One region of the Staphylococcus dromedarii genome, then DNA from elsewhere that is predicted to be linked to it. Evidence: riboswitches for the same ligand, from Rfam matches in the RefSeq annotation. Region 1 holds a riboswitch; each other region holds the start of a gene.
What was found. Region 1 has a riboswitch for S-adenosylmethionine ahead of metX (homoserine O-acetyltransferase MetX). Riboswitches for the same ligand answer to the same signal wherever they lie in the genome.
Positions count from the first base shown of each region.

Region 1 (3,177 bases):
CAGAATATGTACACACATTAAATGGTTCTGGTTTAGCAGTAGGACGTACATTTGCTGCAATTGTTGAAAACTATCAAAACGAAGATGGTTCTATTACAATTCCAGAAGCACTTGTACCATTTATGGGTGGACAAACAGTTATCGAACCAAAATAATAGATTATTAAATAAAGGTGCTATAAAGTGGGAATATTTTCTCACGATATAGCACCTTTTTTAGAATTTTACAGAGCAAAACACTACTTTTAAGACGTCTTTCATAGTTTTGTTATCAGAATATTTTGTTATAATTTAACGTTGATATGACAACGTTTATAGACTTCGGTGTGTGTGAAGTCACTATGACGTAAGTCTAACTCTATAGAATTCATTCGTATTTTGTAATACAATAAATTTAATTTTTATGAAGGGGGTTAACGGCATGTCATATCAGACATTTAAACAAGGTGTAAAAGATTGTATTCCTACTTTGCTAGGCTATGCTGGAATTGGTTTTTCATTCGGTGTGGTAGGTATTACGTCTGGATTTAATATATTTGAGATTGCCTTATTATCTATTTTAATCTATGCCGGTGCTGCACAATTTATCGTCATTGCATTAATGGTTGTCCATACACCTGTGTGGGTAATTGTATTGACGGCACTAATTGTGAATAGCCGAATGTTCTTATTGAGTATGACATTAGCGCCCTCTTTCAAGCATGAAACGTTAGGCCATCGTATTGGTATTGGAACATTGCTGACAGATGAGACATTTGGTGTGGCTATCACCCCCTACTCGAGAGGGGAGATAATTGGGCGTAACTGGATGTATGGCTTAAACATCACAGCGTATCTCTTTTGGATATTGACGACCATCCTTGGTGCGGCATTAGGTGACTTTGTCAGTCAACCAGAAATGTTTGGTTTAGACTACGCAATCATAGCAATGTTTGTTTTCTTAGCTGCTGCACAATTAGAGGGCGTACATAAATCAAAGATACGTCTGTACTTATTACTTATCTTGGTTGTGATTGTCTTAATGTTGGTGTTAAGTCTATTTATGCCTTCTTACCTTGCTATTATGATTGCATCGATATTAACCGCAACATTAGGGATGGTGATTGAACAATGACAACATTTTATTTTTTGAGCGCGGTTGTGTTATCAGGTCTTGTGACATTGTTAGTACGCATCTTACCGCTAATCATGATCTCGAGACTCGAGCTATCAGAGAAGTTTATTAAATGGCTTTCTTTCATCCCAATCACATTATTTACAGCACTTGTTGTTGACGGTTTGATACAGCAACAAGATGGCCAGTTTGGATATACCATCAATTGGACGTTTCTCATTGCGTTGGCACCTACTATCTTGGTTGCCTTACGTACACGTAGTTTAACAATGACTGTCATCATAGGGATGATAACAGTCGCAATATTAAGAGTCATGATAGGGGCTTGATGTTGTCTGATTGGATAAAATGGTGTATCATAACACTTAATTTAAAACATATAAAAACTTATTGAGAGAAGCTGAGGGATTTGGCCCGTTGACGCTTCAGCAACCACTTATATATGAGAACGGTGCTACAACCAACGATTGAAGTCGAATGATAAGTCATCCTATAAATCTAGACTGTATCGTTGTTGGCTCAATGATGCAGTTTTTAATTTTATAGGAGGGCGAACAATGAGTAACTATATAGTAGACACGTTGCATTTAGGTGCATTTACAACAGAATCTGGTGAAACGATTCAAGATTTACAGCTGCGATATGAATATGTTGGCTACAAAGGACAGCCGCTTGTGCTTGTTTGTCATGCACTCACTGGAAATCATTTAACGTATGGAACAGATGAGCAACCGGGGTGGTGGCGAGAAATTATTGATGGTGGCTATATGCCATTTCATGATTATCAGTTTTTAACATTCAATGTCATCGGTAGTCCGTTTGGTTCAAGTTCACGTGCAAATGACCCACATTTTCCAGAACATCTGACAATGCGTGATATTGTGAGAGCTATTGAATTGGGTGTGAAAGCATTGGGTTATTCAGAAATTGATATTCTAATCGGAGCGTCACTCGGTGGTATGCAAGTCATGGAGTTGCTGTACAATCGACAATTTCATGTGAAGAAAGCTGTCATTTTAGCCGCAACAGCTAAGACGTCTTCATACAGCCGTGCATTTAATGAAATTGCACGTCAGGTGATTCATTTAGGTGGAACAGAGGGTCTGAGTATTGCGCGACAACTTGGTTTCCTTACGTACCGATCATCTAAAAGTTATGAGTCAAGATTTACACCTGATGAGGTTGTTTCATATCAGAAATATCAAGGGGATAAGTTTAAGTCAACATTCCATTTAGAGAGCTATTTAACACTGCTGGACGTCTTAGATAGTCATGATATTTATCGTGGGCGAGATGATGTGAGTGCTGTATTTCGTATGCTAGACACGAAAGTATTAACGATTGGTTTTGTTGATGACCTTTTATATCCAGATGATCAAGTGGAAGCGGTAGGCCAACATTTCCGTTACCATCGTCATTTCTTTGTACCTGATAATGTCGGACATGATGGCTTCCTTCTTAATTTTAATGATTGGGCACCTTATCTCTACCATTTCTTAAAAGTCTCTCGTTTTCGTCGCTAAATTTAGACGGATATCGCACATTTTGTTATAATCAAAGGAATGAGAAAAGAAGGGTTAAGGTTTTGGGGGATATATATAATTAACAAGACAAAGACGCTCTTTTCCACAACAACTTTAGCAGTGCAATCTCAAGTCATTGTATTCGTACTGCAAAGTTTGTAAAATAATCGATAAAGAAATAAATTAGTTTGGAAGTGGCGTTATTGTTTTCAAAAATACAGTTTAAACCAATGTTGCTATGTACACTTGCATGGCTATTGGTCATCTTAGCGATATACTTCATGCCCGCATTGGGATTGATTGTCGCATTGTTTGCAACACTCCCAGGGATTATATTATGGCACCGTTCCTTATATTCATTCGGATTCAGTGTCTTCATTACATTTATTATTGCGACATTAACAGGCAGCGTCATGATCATGAGTTTTATGATGATTGTTTTCGTAATCAGTGCATTGATTGGTCGCCTGTTACAGGAACGTGCCTCAAAAGAGCGCATCCTATACCTAACAACAATCGTATCAAGCATATTGACGTTAGG
Region 1 covers NZ_CP094718.1:13,603-16,779, forward strand. Annotated here, with positions in the region: gene serS (serine--tRNA ligase) at 1-155, shown strand, start outside; gene MUA88_RS00055 (AzlC family ABC transporter permease) at 421-1,113, shown strand; gene MUA88_RS00060 (AzlD domain-containing protein) at 1,110-1,442, shown strand; SAM riboswitch class I at 1,498-1,600, shown strand; gene metX (homoserine O-acetyltransferase MetX) at 1,671-2,636, shown strand; gene MUA88_RS00070 (DUF2232 domain-containing protein) at 2,867-3,177, shown strand, end outside.

Region 2 (3,177 bases), 770 kb from region 1:
TACACCGAAAGCATCGGCAGTTAAGAAAATAATTGTGTTTGGATGTGATGCTTTTGATGGTACAACAATATTATCAATATGTTCGATAGGATATGCTGCACGTGTATTTTCTGTATATTTATTATCATCAAAGTCAATGTAACCATGTTCATCAACAACCAAGTTTTCTAGTACTGTACCATAACGGATGGCATCAAAAATTTGTGGTTCTTTTTCAGCTGATAAGTTGATTGCTTTCGCATAGCAACCACCTTCAATATTAAATACACCATTTTCGTTCCAACCGTGTTCGTCATCACCGATTAACTTACGATCAGGGTCAGCTGATAATGTTGTTTTACCAGTACCAGATAAACCGAAGAATAAAGCAACATCGCCTTTGCGGCCTACGTTTGCAGAACAGTGCATACTCATGATGTCACGTTTTGGTAATAGGTAGTTCATGACAGAGAAGATAGATTTTTTCATTTCTCCAGCGTATTCAGTACCACCAATTAAGACTGTTTTATGTTTGAATGATACGATAACGAATGTTTCTGAACGTGTGCCATCTTTTTCAGGATCAGCTTTAAATGTTGGTGCAGAGATAATAGTGAAGTCTGCTTTTATTTTTTCTGCTTCGCTTTTTGAGTTCGGACGAATAAACATGTTTTGTGCGAACAGGTTGTGCCATGCAAATTCGTTCACGACAGTTAACTTAAGTTGGGAATCTTTATCGCTACCAGCATAGCCATTAAATACGAATACTTCATCTTTTGCATCTAAGTATTCTAAAACTTGATGGTAAAGATTTAAAAATTTATCTTCTGAAATGGCTTGGTTTACAGTACCCCAGTCGATGTCATCGATGACTTGTGGATTATTGACGATGTACTTGTCTTTTGGAGAACGCCCCGTATATTCTCCAGTTTTTGCGTTAATCGCCCCAAGTTCTGTCAATTCTGCCTCATTGCGACTTAAAATCTTATTATAAAGTTCAGTTTTTGTAAGTTGCAGATGAGAAGTAGGTTTGTCAATTAATGCATTCAATGCACTTGTATCAAATGACATGATGAATCCCTCCAATAGTTTGTTCTTTAATGTAAGCCTTTACAATTAAAAAGTATAACATATTTAGCACATAATCCCCACAAAAAATCCAAAAAAATGTCATATGTTTTTGAGTAATTTTATAGTGGATTTTTATTTGTATTTAGCGAGAATTATCGCTTTTTGACGGCGCTTTCATTATAATTGTAATTCTATATTCAAATAGATTTATGAAATTGACATGCGCACAAAACTTATGTAATATAAAAGCAACGGATTCTCTTATCCTGAGTGGTGGAGGGACATGGACCCAATGAAACCCAGCAACCTCTTTTTAACGAAGAAAGGTGCCAAACCGTTTGCAGGTGATGAACCTGAACGATAAGAGCGAATGGACGTTGAGCCTTCACTCTATGTATGTGCTGTAGTGGTGAAAGGCTCTTTTTATTTGAGCTCAGATAAAGAGAGTGTTCGTAATCTATTTTTAAAGGAGCATATTATGACAAATAATAAACGATTATTTACTTCAGAATCAGTAACTGAAGGTCATCCGGATAAGATTGCTGACCAAATTTCAGATGCAATACTTGATGAGATTTTAAAAGGAGATTCCCACGCACGTGTTGCTTGTGAAACAACAGTAACAACTGGGATGGCACTGATTGCAGGTGAGATATCTACGTCGACATATGTTGATATCCCTAAAGTAGTACGAGAAACAGTTAAGGAGATTGGATATACACGTGCCAAGTATGGTTATGATTATAAAACAATGTCCGTTTTAACTGCGATAGACGAACAGTCTCCAGATATTGCACAAGGTGTAGATCGTGCATTGGAATATCGAAATGCTTCTAATGATGAAGTGTTAAATATTGGTGCAGGTGACCAAGGACTAATGTTTGGTTACGCGACAAATGAAACAGATTCATTTATGCCACTACCAATTGACTTATCACATAAATTAGCAAAACGTCTCACTGATGTTAGAAAAGATGGAACATTGGATTACTTACGTCCAGACGGTAAAGTTCAAGTGACGGTTGAATACGATGAAAATGATCAACCCAAACGTATTGATACGATTGTTATTTCTTCACAACACCATGAAGAAGTTGAACTTGAACAAATTCAACGTGACATTAAGGAACATGTAATTTATCCAATCGTACCTGAAGCATTATTAGATGATAAAACAAAATTCTTCATTAATCCTACTGGCCGATTTGTGATTGGTGGACCACAAGGTGATGCAGGATTAACTGGAAGAAAAATAATTGTTGATACGTACGGTGGTTATGCACGTCACGGTGGAGGTGCATTCTCTGGTAAGGATCCTACAAAAGTAGACCGTTCTGCAGCGTATGCTGCACGTTATGTTGCCAAAAATATTGTTGCAGCAGGATTTGCTGAAAAATGCGAGGTACAGTTAGCGTATGCAATTGGTGTCGCACAACCAGTTTCTATCGCCATTGACACATTTGGAACAGGAACAGTCCCAGAAGAAGCGTTAATTCAAGCAGTAAGTGAACACTTTGATTTGAGACCAGCGGGTATTATTCAAATGCTAGACTTACAACGTCCTATCTATAAACAGACTGCTGCATATGGACATTTTGGTCGTACAGATGTTGAGTTACCATGGGAGAACACGGATAAAGTGGGTGTATTAAAAGAAGCTGTTCATGCACAAACAGCTAAATAAATCACTTATGATTGATGTATATTTAAAGATACAGATTAATGGTGTTCAAAGGTAAGGGTTTCGGTAGAACTGAAACGATCTCTATGAAAATAATATAGTAATTTTGCGAGCAGTTTGGTTCTGCTAAAATCTTTAGTGTTTTTACCGCAATCAACGTATAAATGTAAATAAAAGAAAGGATTTTAAATATGACACAGTTTGGCCCGATGGAAATAGGCTTATTTGTTGCTGTAGGTATTGCAATCATATGTTTTATTTTATTCTTGATTGCGCTTAATCGAAAAAAGAAAGCACAGGAAAGATATGAAACACAATACAAAGAAAAAGAAGAACAGTTAACAAAGTCACATGAAGAAGAGTTAGAAAAAATTCGTATTGAAAAGAAAAAAGCAGAAACGCAACATAAAGAAGATTACCAAACAATGGTTTCTTCTAAAAACAGA
Region 2 covers NZ_CP094718.1:1,435,699-1,438,875, reverse strand. Annotated here, with positions in the region: gene pckA (phosphoenolpyruvate carboxykinase (ATP)) at 1-1,050, opposite strand, end outside; SAM riboswitch class I at 1,309-1,417, shown strand; gene metK (methionine adenosyltransferase) at 1,529-2,734, shown strand; gene MUA88_RS07005 (nuclease-related domain-containing protein) at 2,923-3,177, shown strand, end outside.
Region 2: another riboswitch for S-adenosylmethionine. It lies ahead of metK (methionine adenosyltransferase); the one in region 1 lies ahead of metX (homoserine O-acetyltransferase MetX).

Region 3 (3,177 bases), 490 kb from region 1:
TAACCATGGATTAGAAATATATGAAGGTCGAGATGAGTATACGACATCATTAGAATACAACTCAGCCATTGTTAAATATGAATGACTATTTTTTACATTGGTCATAATAAATGCTCCCTTAACAATTGATGTTCTTGTTGTATTTTCTCGAGTTGCGCTGGATCTTGAATTAACTTCGCGCCCATCAACGCAATAATTTTTGCCCCTTTAATTAACGCCTTGTCGCCCATTGGACTTGCTGCTGCTTCTCTAAAACGATGTGTGTGTCCCACTAAACTACGAGGTCCTATTTTTACATGAGGATGAATCGTAGGCACGACATGACTCACGTTACCTGTATCTGTTGAACCAAATCCAAAGTCATCGTGACTGACTTCTTCTCCAAGTTCTGTGGCATACTTTTCGAATAATTTATCTAATAATGGAGATTTAATAAACTCATTTACACCATTTTGAATTGGACCAAATTCGTAATTACAGCCTGTTTGTAATGCCGCCCCTTTAGCAATGTCATGCACACGCTCCGTTAAGATGTCCAAGGACTTACGCGTTGTCCCCCTTGTATAGAAACGCGCATGAGTAAAGTCAGGAATAATATTCGCAGCCTTACCACCATCTAATATCACGCCATGAACACGTTCAGAAGGTTGAATATGTTGACGTAATTGTGCCACACCATTAAAGAAACTGAGCATTGCATCTAGCGCATTGCGTGCTTCATATGCATTTTCTGAAGCATGTGCACTACGTCCGAAGAATTTTATATCTAATACATCAACGGCTAATGTATGAATCGTTGGATAGGTTTCATTACCCGGATGAATCATTAATGCCACATCAACATCAATGAGTCCTTCTTTCACATAAGATGCTTTTGCAGAGCCATTTTCGCCACCTTCTTCTGCTGGACAACCATACACTACGACTGTACCACCAATCTCATCGACCACTTGTTTTAAAGCGATACCCGCTAACACACTCGCTGTCCCAATAATATTGTGACCACAAGCGTGACCAAGACCTGGTAATGCATCATACTCAGCTAAAAAGCCAATTCTTGGGCCTGGTTTCTCAGATTGGTAAGTTGCGATAAAGCCTGTCGCATGACCAGCGATATCTCGTGTTACTTCAAAATCATGTTGCTTTAAATGATCAATTAATAATCGTGAAGCAAATAATTCTTCATTGCCTAATTCTGGGCGTTCATGTATTTGATGACTCATGTCCAAATAATTCAGCCTATGGTTATCTATATAGTCTAGGATCTGTTGTTTTACTGTAATCAATGAAAAAAGCTCCTTTCAAAAAAATATCAACTTTGTAATAACGCTCTATTTATCAAGTGCGATATGTACAAAGTTGATAATATCTTGTCCACGTCATTTATCTGTCAGCCATGTTGCTGTTGGATTTAGCACCTTTATCGTCTCCGATGAGGTTGCAGGGTTTCACTGGGCCAATTCCCTCCACCACTCTTGATAAATTATATTTAATTATTACTCATTCTATCGGATTTGTTACCATTTGTCATGCTATTTTTTCAATATTTTCTAAAATCTTTACAAAATTAATAATACCCGCTACTCTCAACCTTTAAACAAAGGAGGTACAGGTAAATGGTTAGATTATTCAATTCACACCCCTGTCACTTTTTAATGAATATGATAAAATAACCATAAACTAAAAAGGAGGCGTTATGACGATGCCAAAAATGAATGTTGAAAGTTTTAACTTAGATCATACAAAAGTGGTTGCTCCTTATATCCGCCTAGCCGGTAAAATGACAGGTAACAACGGGGATGAAATTCATAAATATGATATTCGCTTTAAGCAACCAAACAAAGAGCACATGGAGATGCCTGGGCTCCACTCATTAGAACATTTGATGGCCGAAAATATTCGTAACCATTCAGACAAAGTGGTAGATTTAAGCCCTATGGGATGCCAAACTGGTTTTTATGTATCATTCATCAACCATGACGATTATGAAGATGTGTTAAACATTATTGAAAAGACAGTTCAAGATGTCCTTAATGCCACAGAAGTACCCGCATGCAACGAAGTACAATGTGGTTGGGCAGCTTCTCACTCATTAGAAGGCGCAAAAGAAATTGCTCAAGCCTTTTTAGATAAACGTGATCAATGGCACGATGTCTTTGGTGAGGGATAGGTTAAAAATCATAAAAAAACACGGGTGCATGTGCATCCGTGTTTTTTATATCATTATAGTTTTCGTATCCATGTCATTAAGACAAATTGTAATGGGAGTCGACCATATAAAACAGATTGAGGTAATTCTTTATCACCCAATGGTAGTTTATGACGTGCCATATAAATATTTGCTGGAAGTACCGCCCATAAAAATGCAATGATTGCATGTTTAAACCAGTAGCCAGGTTTTCTTATAGCTAAGCCAATACCAAAGATCAATTCCATCACACCTGTTATCCAAACAATCTCTTTTTTGAACGGTAAATAGTGCGGTACAATATTTCTGAAATTACGTTCTCTCTTAAAGTGTAAATATCCCGCTCCCGTAAATAAGATTGCTAACAGTTGTCGACTTATCCATTTCATGATACTCAATCCTTTATTTCGTAATAATCTCGTGAATCAATGTAGGTGTTTCTCCATGATCACTAATTGTGATATTATCATATAATTTTTCTTTCACTTGTTCAACATCTTCTTGGTTCGCATAAATGGTTAAGAGTGACTCGCCCTCTTCAACTTTGTCACCGACTTTTTTGTTTAATACAAGACCAACAGCTAAGTCAATCGTATCTTCTTTTGTTTGACGACCTGCACCTAACATCATAGACGCAATACCAATTTCATTTGCGATCATTTCAGATACAACACCAGATTGTTTTGCTGGTAATTCAAATGTGTATTGTGCTGTTGGTAACTTAGATGGATCATCCACTACAGATGCATCGCCACCTTGATTGCTTAAGAACACTTTGAATTTCTCAAGTGCTTTACCATTATTGATCACGCCTTTTAACATTTCGCGTGCTTCATCTAAAGTCTCAGCTTTTTCAGCTAATACGACCATTTGTGAACCAAGTGTTAAGACTAATTCTGTTAAGTCTTCTGGTCCTTCACCTTTTAATGTGTCAATCGCTTCTTTTAATTCAAGTGCATTACCAATGGCACGACCAAGTGGTTGACTCA
Region 3 covers NZ_CP094718.1:1,723,472-1,726,648, forward strand. Annotated here, with positions in the region: gene ldmS (L-aspartate--L-methionine ligase LdmS) at 1-105, opposite strand, end outside; gene MUA88_RS08565 (M20 family metallopeptidase) at 102-1,283, opposite strand; SAM riboswitch class I at 1,381-1,485, opposite strand; gene MUA88_RS08570 (S-ribosylhomocysteine lyase) at 1,703-2,170, shown strand; gene MUA88_RS08575 (DoxX family protein) at 2,224-2,577, opposite strand; gene MUA88_RS08580 (pyrimidine-nucleoside phosphorylase) at 2,591-3,177, opposite strand, start outside.
Region 3: another riboswitch for S-adenosylmethionine. It lies ahead of MUA88_RS08565 (M20 family metallopeptidase); the one in region 1 lies ahead of metX (homoserine O-acetyltransferase MetX).

Region 4 (3,177 bases), 510 kb from region 1:
CTGGTGTTTTAGCATTTGCAGAATGTAAGTGGTGTAGCTTCTCACCATTTTGGAAAATTAAAATACTTGGAATACCCATAACATCATGTTTTGTTGCTGCTTCTTCAACTTCGTCACGATCTACAACGTACCAAGTATACTCATTATATTTTTTAACGATTGGATCAATCCACATATCCATTACTTTACAGTCAGGGCACCAGCCTGCTTCGAATTTTACGATGACTGGTTCTGCACTTTGGATCACTTCATTGAATTGTGACATATCTTTAATAGCTTGCATGAAAAATGCCTCCTCTTATTCTTTCGTAAGCTCATTATATCGAAATTAAAAAGGGAAGTCATTCAAATTGCAACTGCTTGCTGTATAAGATGACGTAATTTATAAAGTGTTAAATAATAATTTTTTTATAAAAAAGAGCAATATTTTTAAATGTTTGTTATATTTGAGTTAAGTGAATACAGGAGGTATGTTTATGATAAAGTTTTATCAATACAAAAATTGTACAACTTGTAAAAAGGCCGCTAAGTTTTTAACAGAGCAAGGTGTGAGCTTTGAACCAATTGATATTGTACAGCTTAACCCTACGAAAGAAGAATTTGAAAAAATTGTAGCATCTACGGGAATAGAAGTTAAAAAATTATTTAATACACACGGTGCAAAATATCGTGAGTTAAATTTAAAAGATAAACTTCCAGAGATGTCAGACGATGAAATGTTAGAATTGCTAGCAACAGATGGTATGTTAGTGAAACGACCATTGGCAGTTTCTGGAGATAAAGTGACTGTTGGATTCAAAGAAGAAACTTATCGAGAAACGTGGCTGTAAGAAAATAGTTGATAGATATTCAGCAATGTGTCAGAATGAATGTAACATTAACAATTGGAGGGGATTCAAGTGGCAGTGCCAAGTAATTTAAAATATTCAAAAGAACATGAATGGGTAAAAGTGGAAGGTAATACAGCACTTATCGGTATTACTGATTTCGCACAAAATGAATTAGGCGATATCGTATTCGTTGAGCTTCCAGAAGTTGACGATGAAGTAACAGAAGGCGATACATTCGGTAGCGTAGAATCTGTAAAAACAGTTTCTGAACTTTATTCACCAGTATCAGGTAAAGTTGTTGAAGTTAACGAAAGCTTAGAAGATGAGCCAGAAGCTGTTAACGAATCACCATACGAAAATGCATGGATGGTTAAAGTTGAATTATCAGACGAAAGTGAGTTAGACGCATTAATGGATGCAGCTGCTTACGAAGAAATGATTGGCGAATAATAATACTAAATTTCCGGAATGAAAATGTGAATCACAATTTCATTCCGGATTTTTGTATATAAAGAAGCCGATATAGTAGCATAACTTTGTATAAGGTGCTACTCTCAACCTAGAATAACAAGGTGAGAGGTTGTACAAGATGACACAGAATCACACACAAGATGAGGTGCTGACAGAACACTTTGATGAAGAAGTTCATCTCATTTTTGGATATACAAGCATGTGTGGGACATGCAAAGTTTCTGAACACATGTTAGATATTGCCAATAAGATTTTGGCGTTACCGTTAACGAAGGTGAATTTAAATTTTTATCCAGAATTTAATCAAGAAAATAAGATTATGTCAGTACCTGTTTTACTGATCATGAAAAAAGATCAAGAGGTTGAAAGGCTCTATGCATTTCAGTCAGTACCTTTTTTGTTAGAAAAAATAAAAAAAGTTATTGACGAATCTTGATTGCGGTGGTATGATTTAAACAATTCAATATTCAGAAAACTCTTATCACGAGTGGTGGAGGGATGTGCCCTGTGAAGCCCGGCAACCGTCTAGTAATAGAAATGGTGCCAAGTCACATAAAGTTGTAACAAACTTTTGAAGATGAGAGAAAGGTACCTTATAAATTGCCTTCTCTTTCATTTCAAAAGAGAAGGCAATTTTTATTTGGCGTAAGAGATGCTTAGCACAAGGAGGAGCAATATGATTGAGCTGAAAAATATTGTAAAGAAATATGAAAGCAAATCCAAATCTGTCACTGCAGTCGATCATGTCAATTTAAATATTGATAAAGGAACGATTTATGGCATTATTGGATTCTCTGGGGCAGGTAAAAGTACGCTTGTAAGGCTTTTTAACTACCTAGAGACACCGACATCGGGCGACGTCATCATTGGTGGCGATAATATCGTTGAATTAAGCAAACAAGCATTACGCCAAAAGAGACAAAAAGTAAGCATGATTTTCCAACATTTCAATTTATTATGGTCACGAACTGTTTTAGATAATATTAAGTTCCCATTAGAAATTGCAGGTGTCCCTAAAGCGGAAGCCGTAGAAAAAGCGAAGTCATTAGTAGAACGCGTTGGTTTGGCCGGCCGTGAACATGCATATCCATCAGAATTGTCAGGTGGTCAAAAACAGCGTGTTGGGATTGCTCGAGCATTAGCAAATGATCCAGAAGTGCTATTGTGTGACGAAGCGACAAGTGCGCTAGATCCACAAACCACTGATGAGATTTTAGATTTATTACTACAGTTGAAGAAAGAACAAAACCTCACAATTATTATCATCACACATGAAATGCACGTGATTCGTCGTGTATGTGATGAAGTTGCCGTGATGGAAAATGGCCGTGTCATTGAAGAAGGGAAAGTATCAGAAGTTTTTGAAAACCCACAACATCAAGTGACACGTCGATTTGTTCAAGAAGACTTGCAACCAGAACATGACTTCGAAAGTATTGCGAATGCATTACCACTTGAAACAGGTGACAGGGTCATCAAGTTAACATTCTCTGGTGAAAATACGACGCAACCAGTCGTTTCATATATCGCAAGAAAACATAATGTCACTGTGAATATTTTAGAAGGCAATATCAAACAAGCAAAAACGGGTGCAGCAGGATTTTTACTCCTACATATCCCAGCTATTTCACAGGAAAACTTTAATCATTTACAACATGATTTAGAGTTGCAAAACATTCTAGTTGAGGTGATTAAACATGGGTAAGAGTTTTAGTGAAATCTTAAATGAGATGATCACAATGCCAAATATTCGTTGGCCAGAAGTTTGGATTGCAACGTATGAAACACTTTATATGACTGTGATTTCAACGGTATTTTCATTTGTACTAGGTTTAGTTTTAGGTATTATCTTATTCTTAACATCTAAGAGTAAGTC
Region 4 covers NZ_CP094718.1:527,805-530,981, forward strand. Annotated here, with positions in the region: gene MUA88_RS02595 (thioredoxin family protein) at 1-283, opposite strand, end outside; gene MUA88_RS02600 (arsenate reductase family protein) at 477-830, shown strand; gene gcvH (glycine cleavage system protein GcvH) at 900-1,280, shown strand; gene MUA88_RS02610 (thioredoxin family protein) at 1,420-1,737, shown strand; SAM riboswitch class I at 1,777-1,885, shown strand; gene MUA88_RS02615 (methionine ABC transporter ATP-binding protein) at 1,978-3,006, shown strand; gene MUA88_RS02620 (methionine ABC transporter permease) at 2,999-3,177, shown strand, end outside.
Region 4: another riboswitch for S-adenosylmethionine. It lies ahead of MUA88_RS02615 (methionine ABC transporter ATP-binding protein); the one in region 1 lies ahead of metX (homoserine O-acetyltransferase MetX).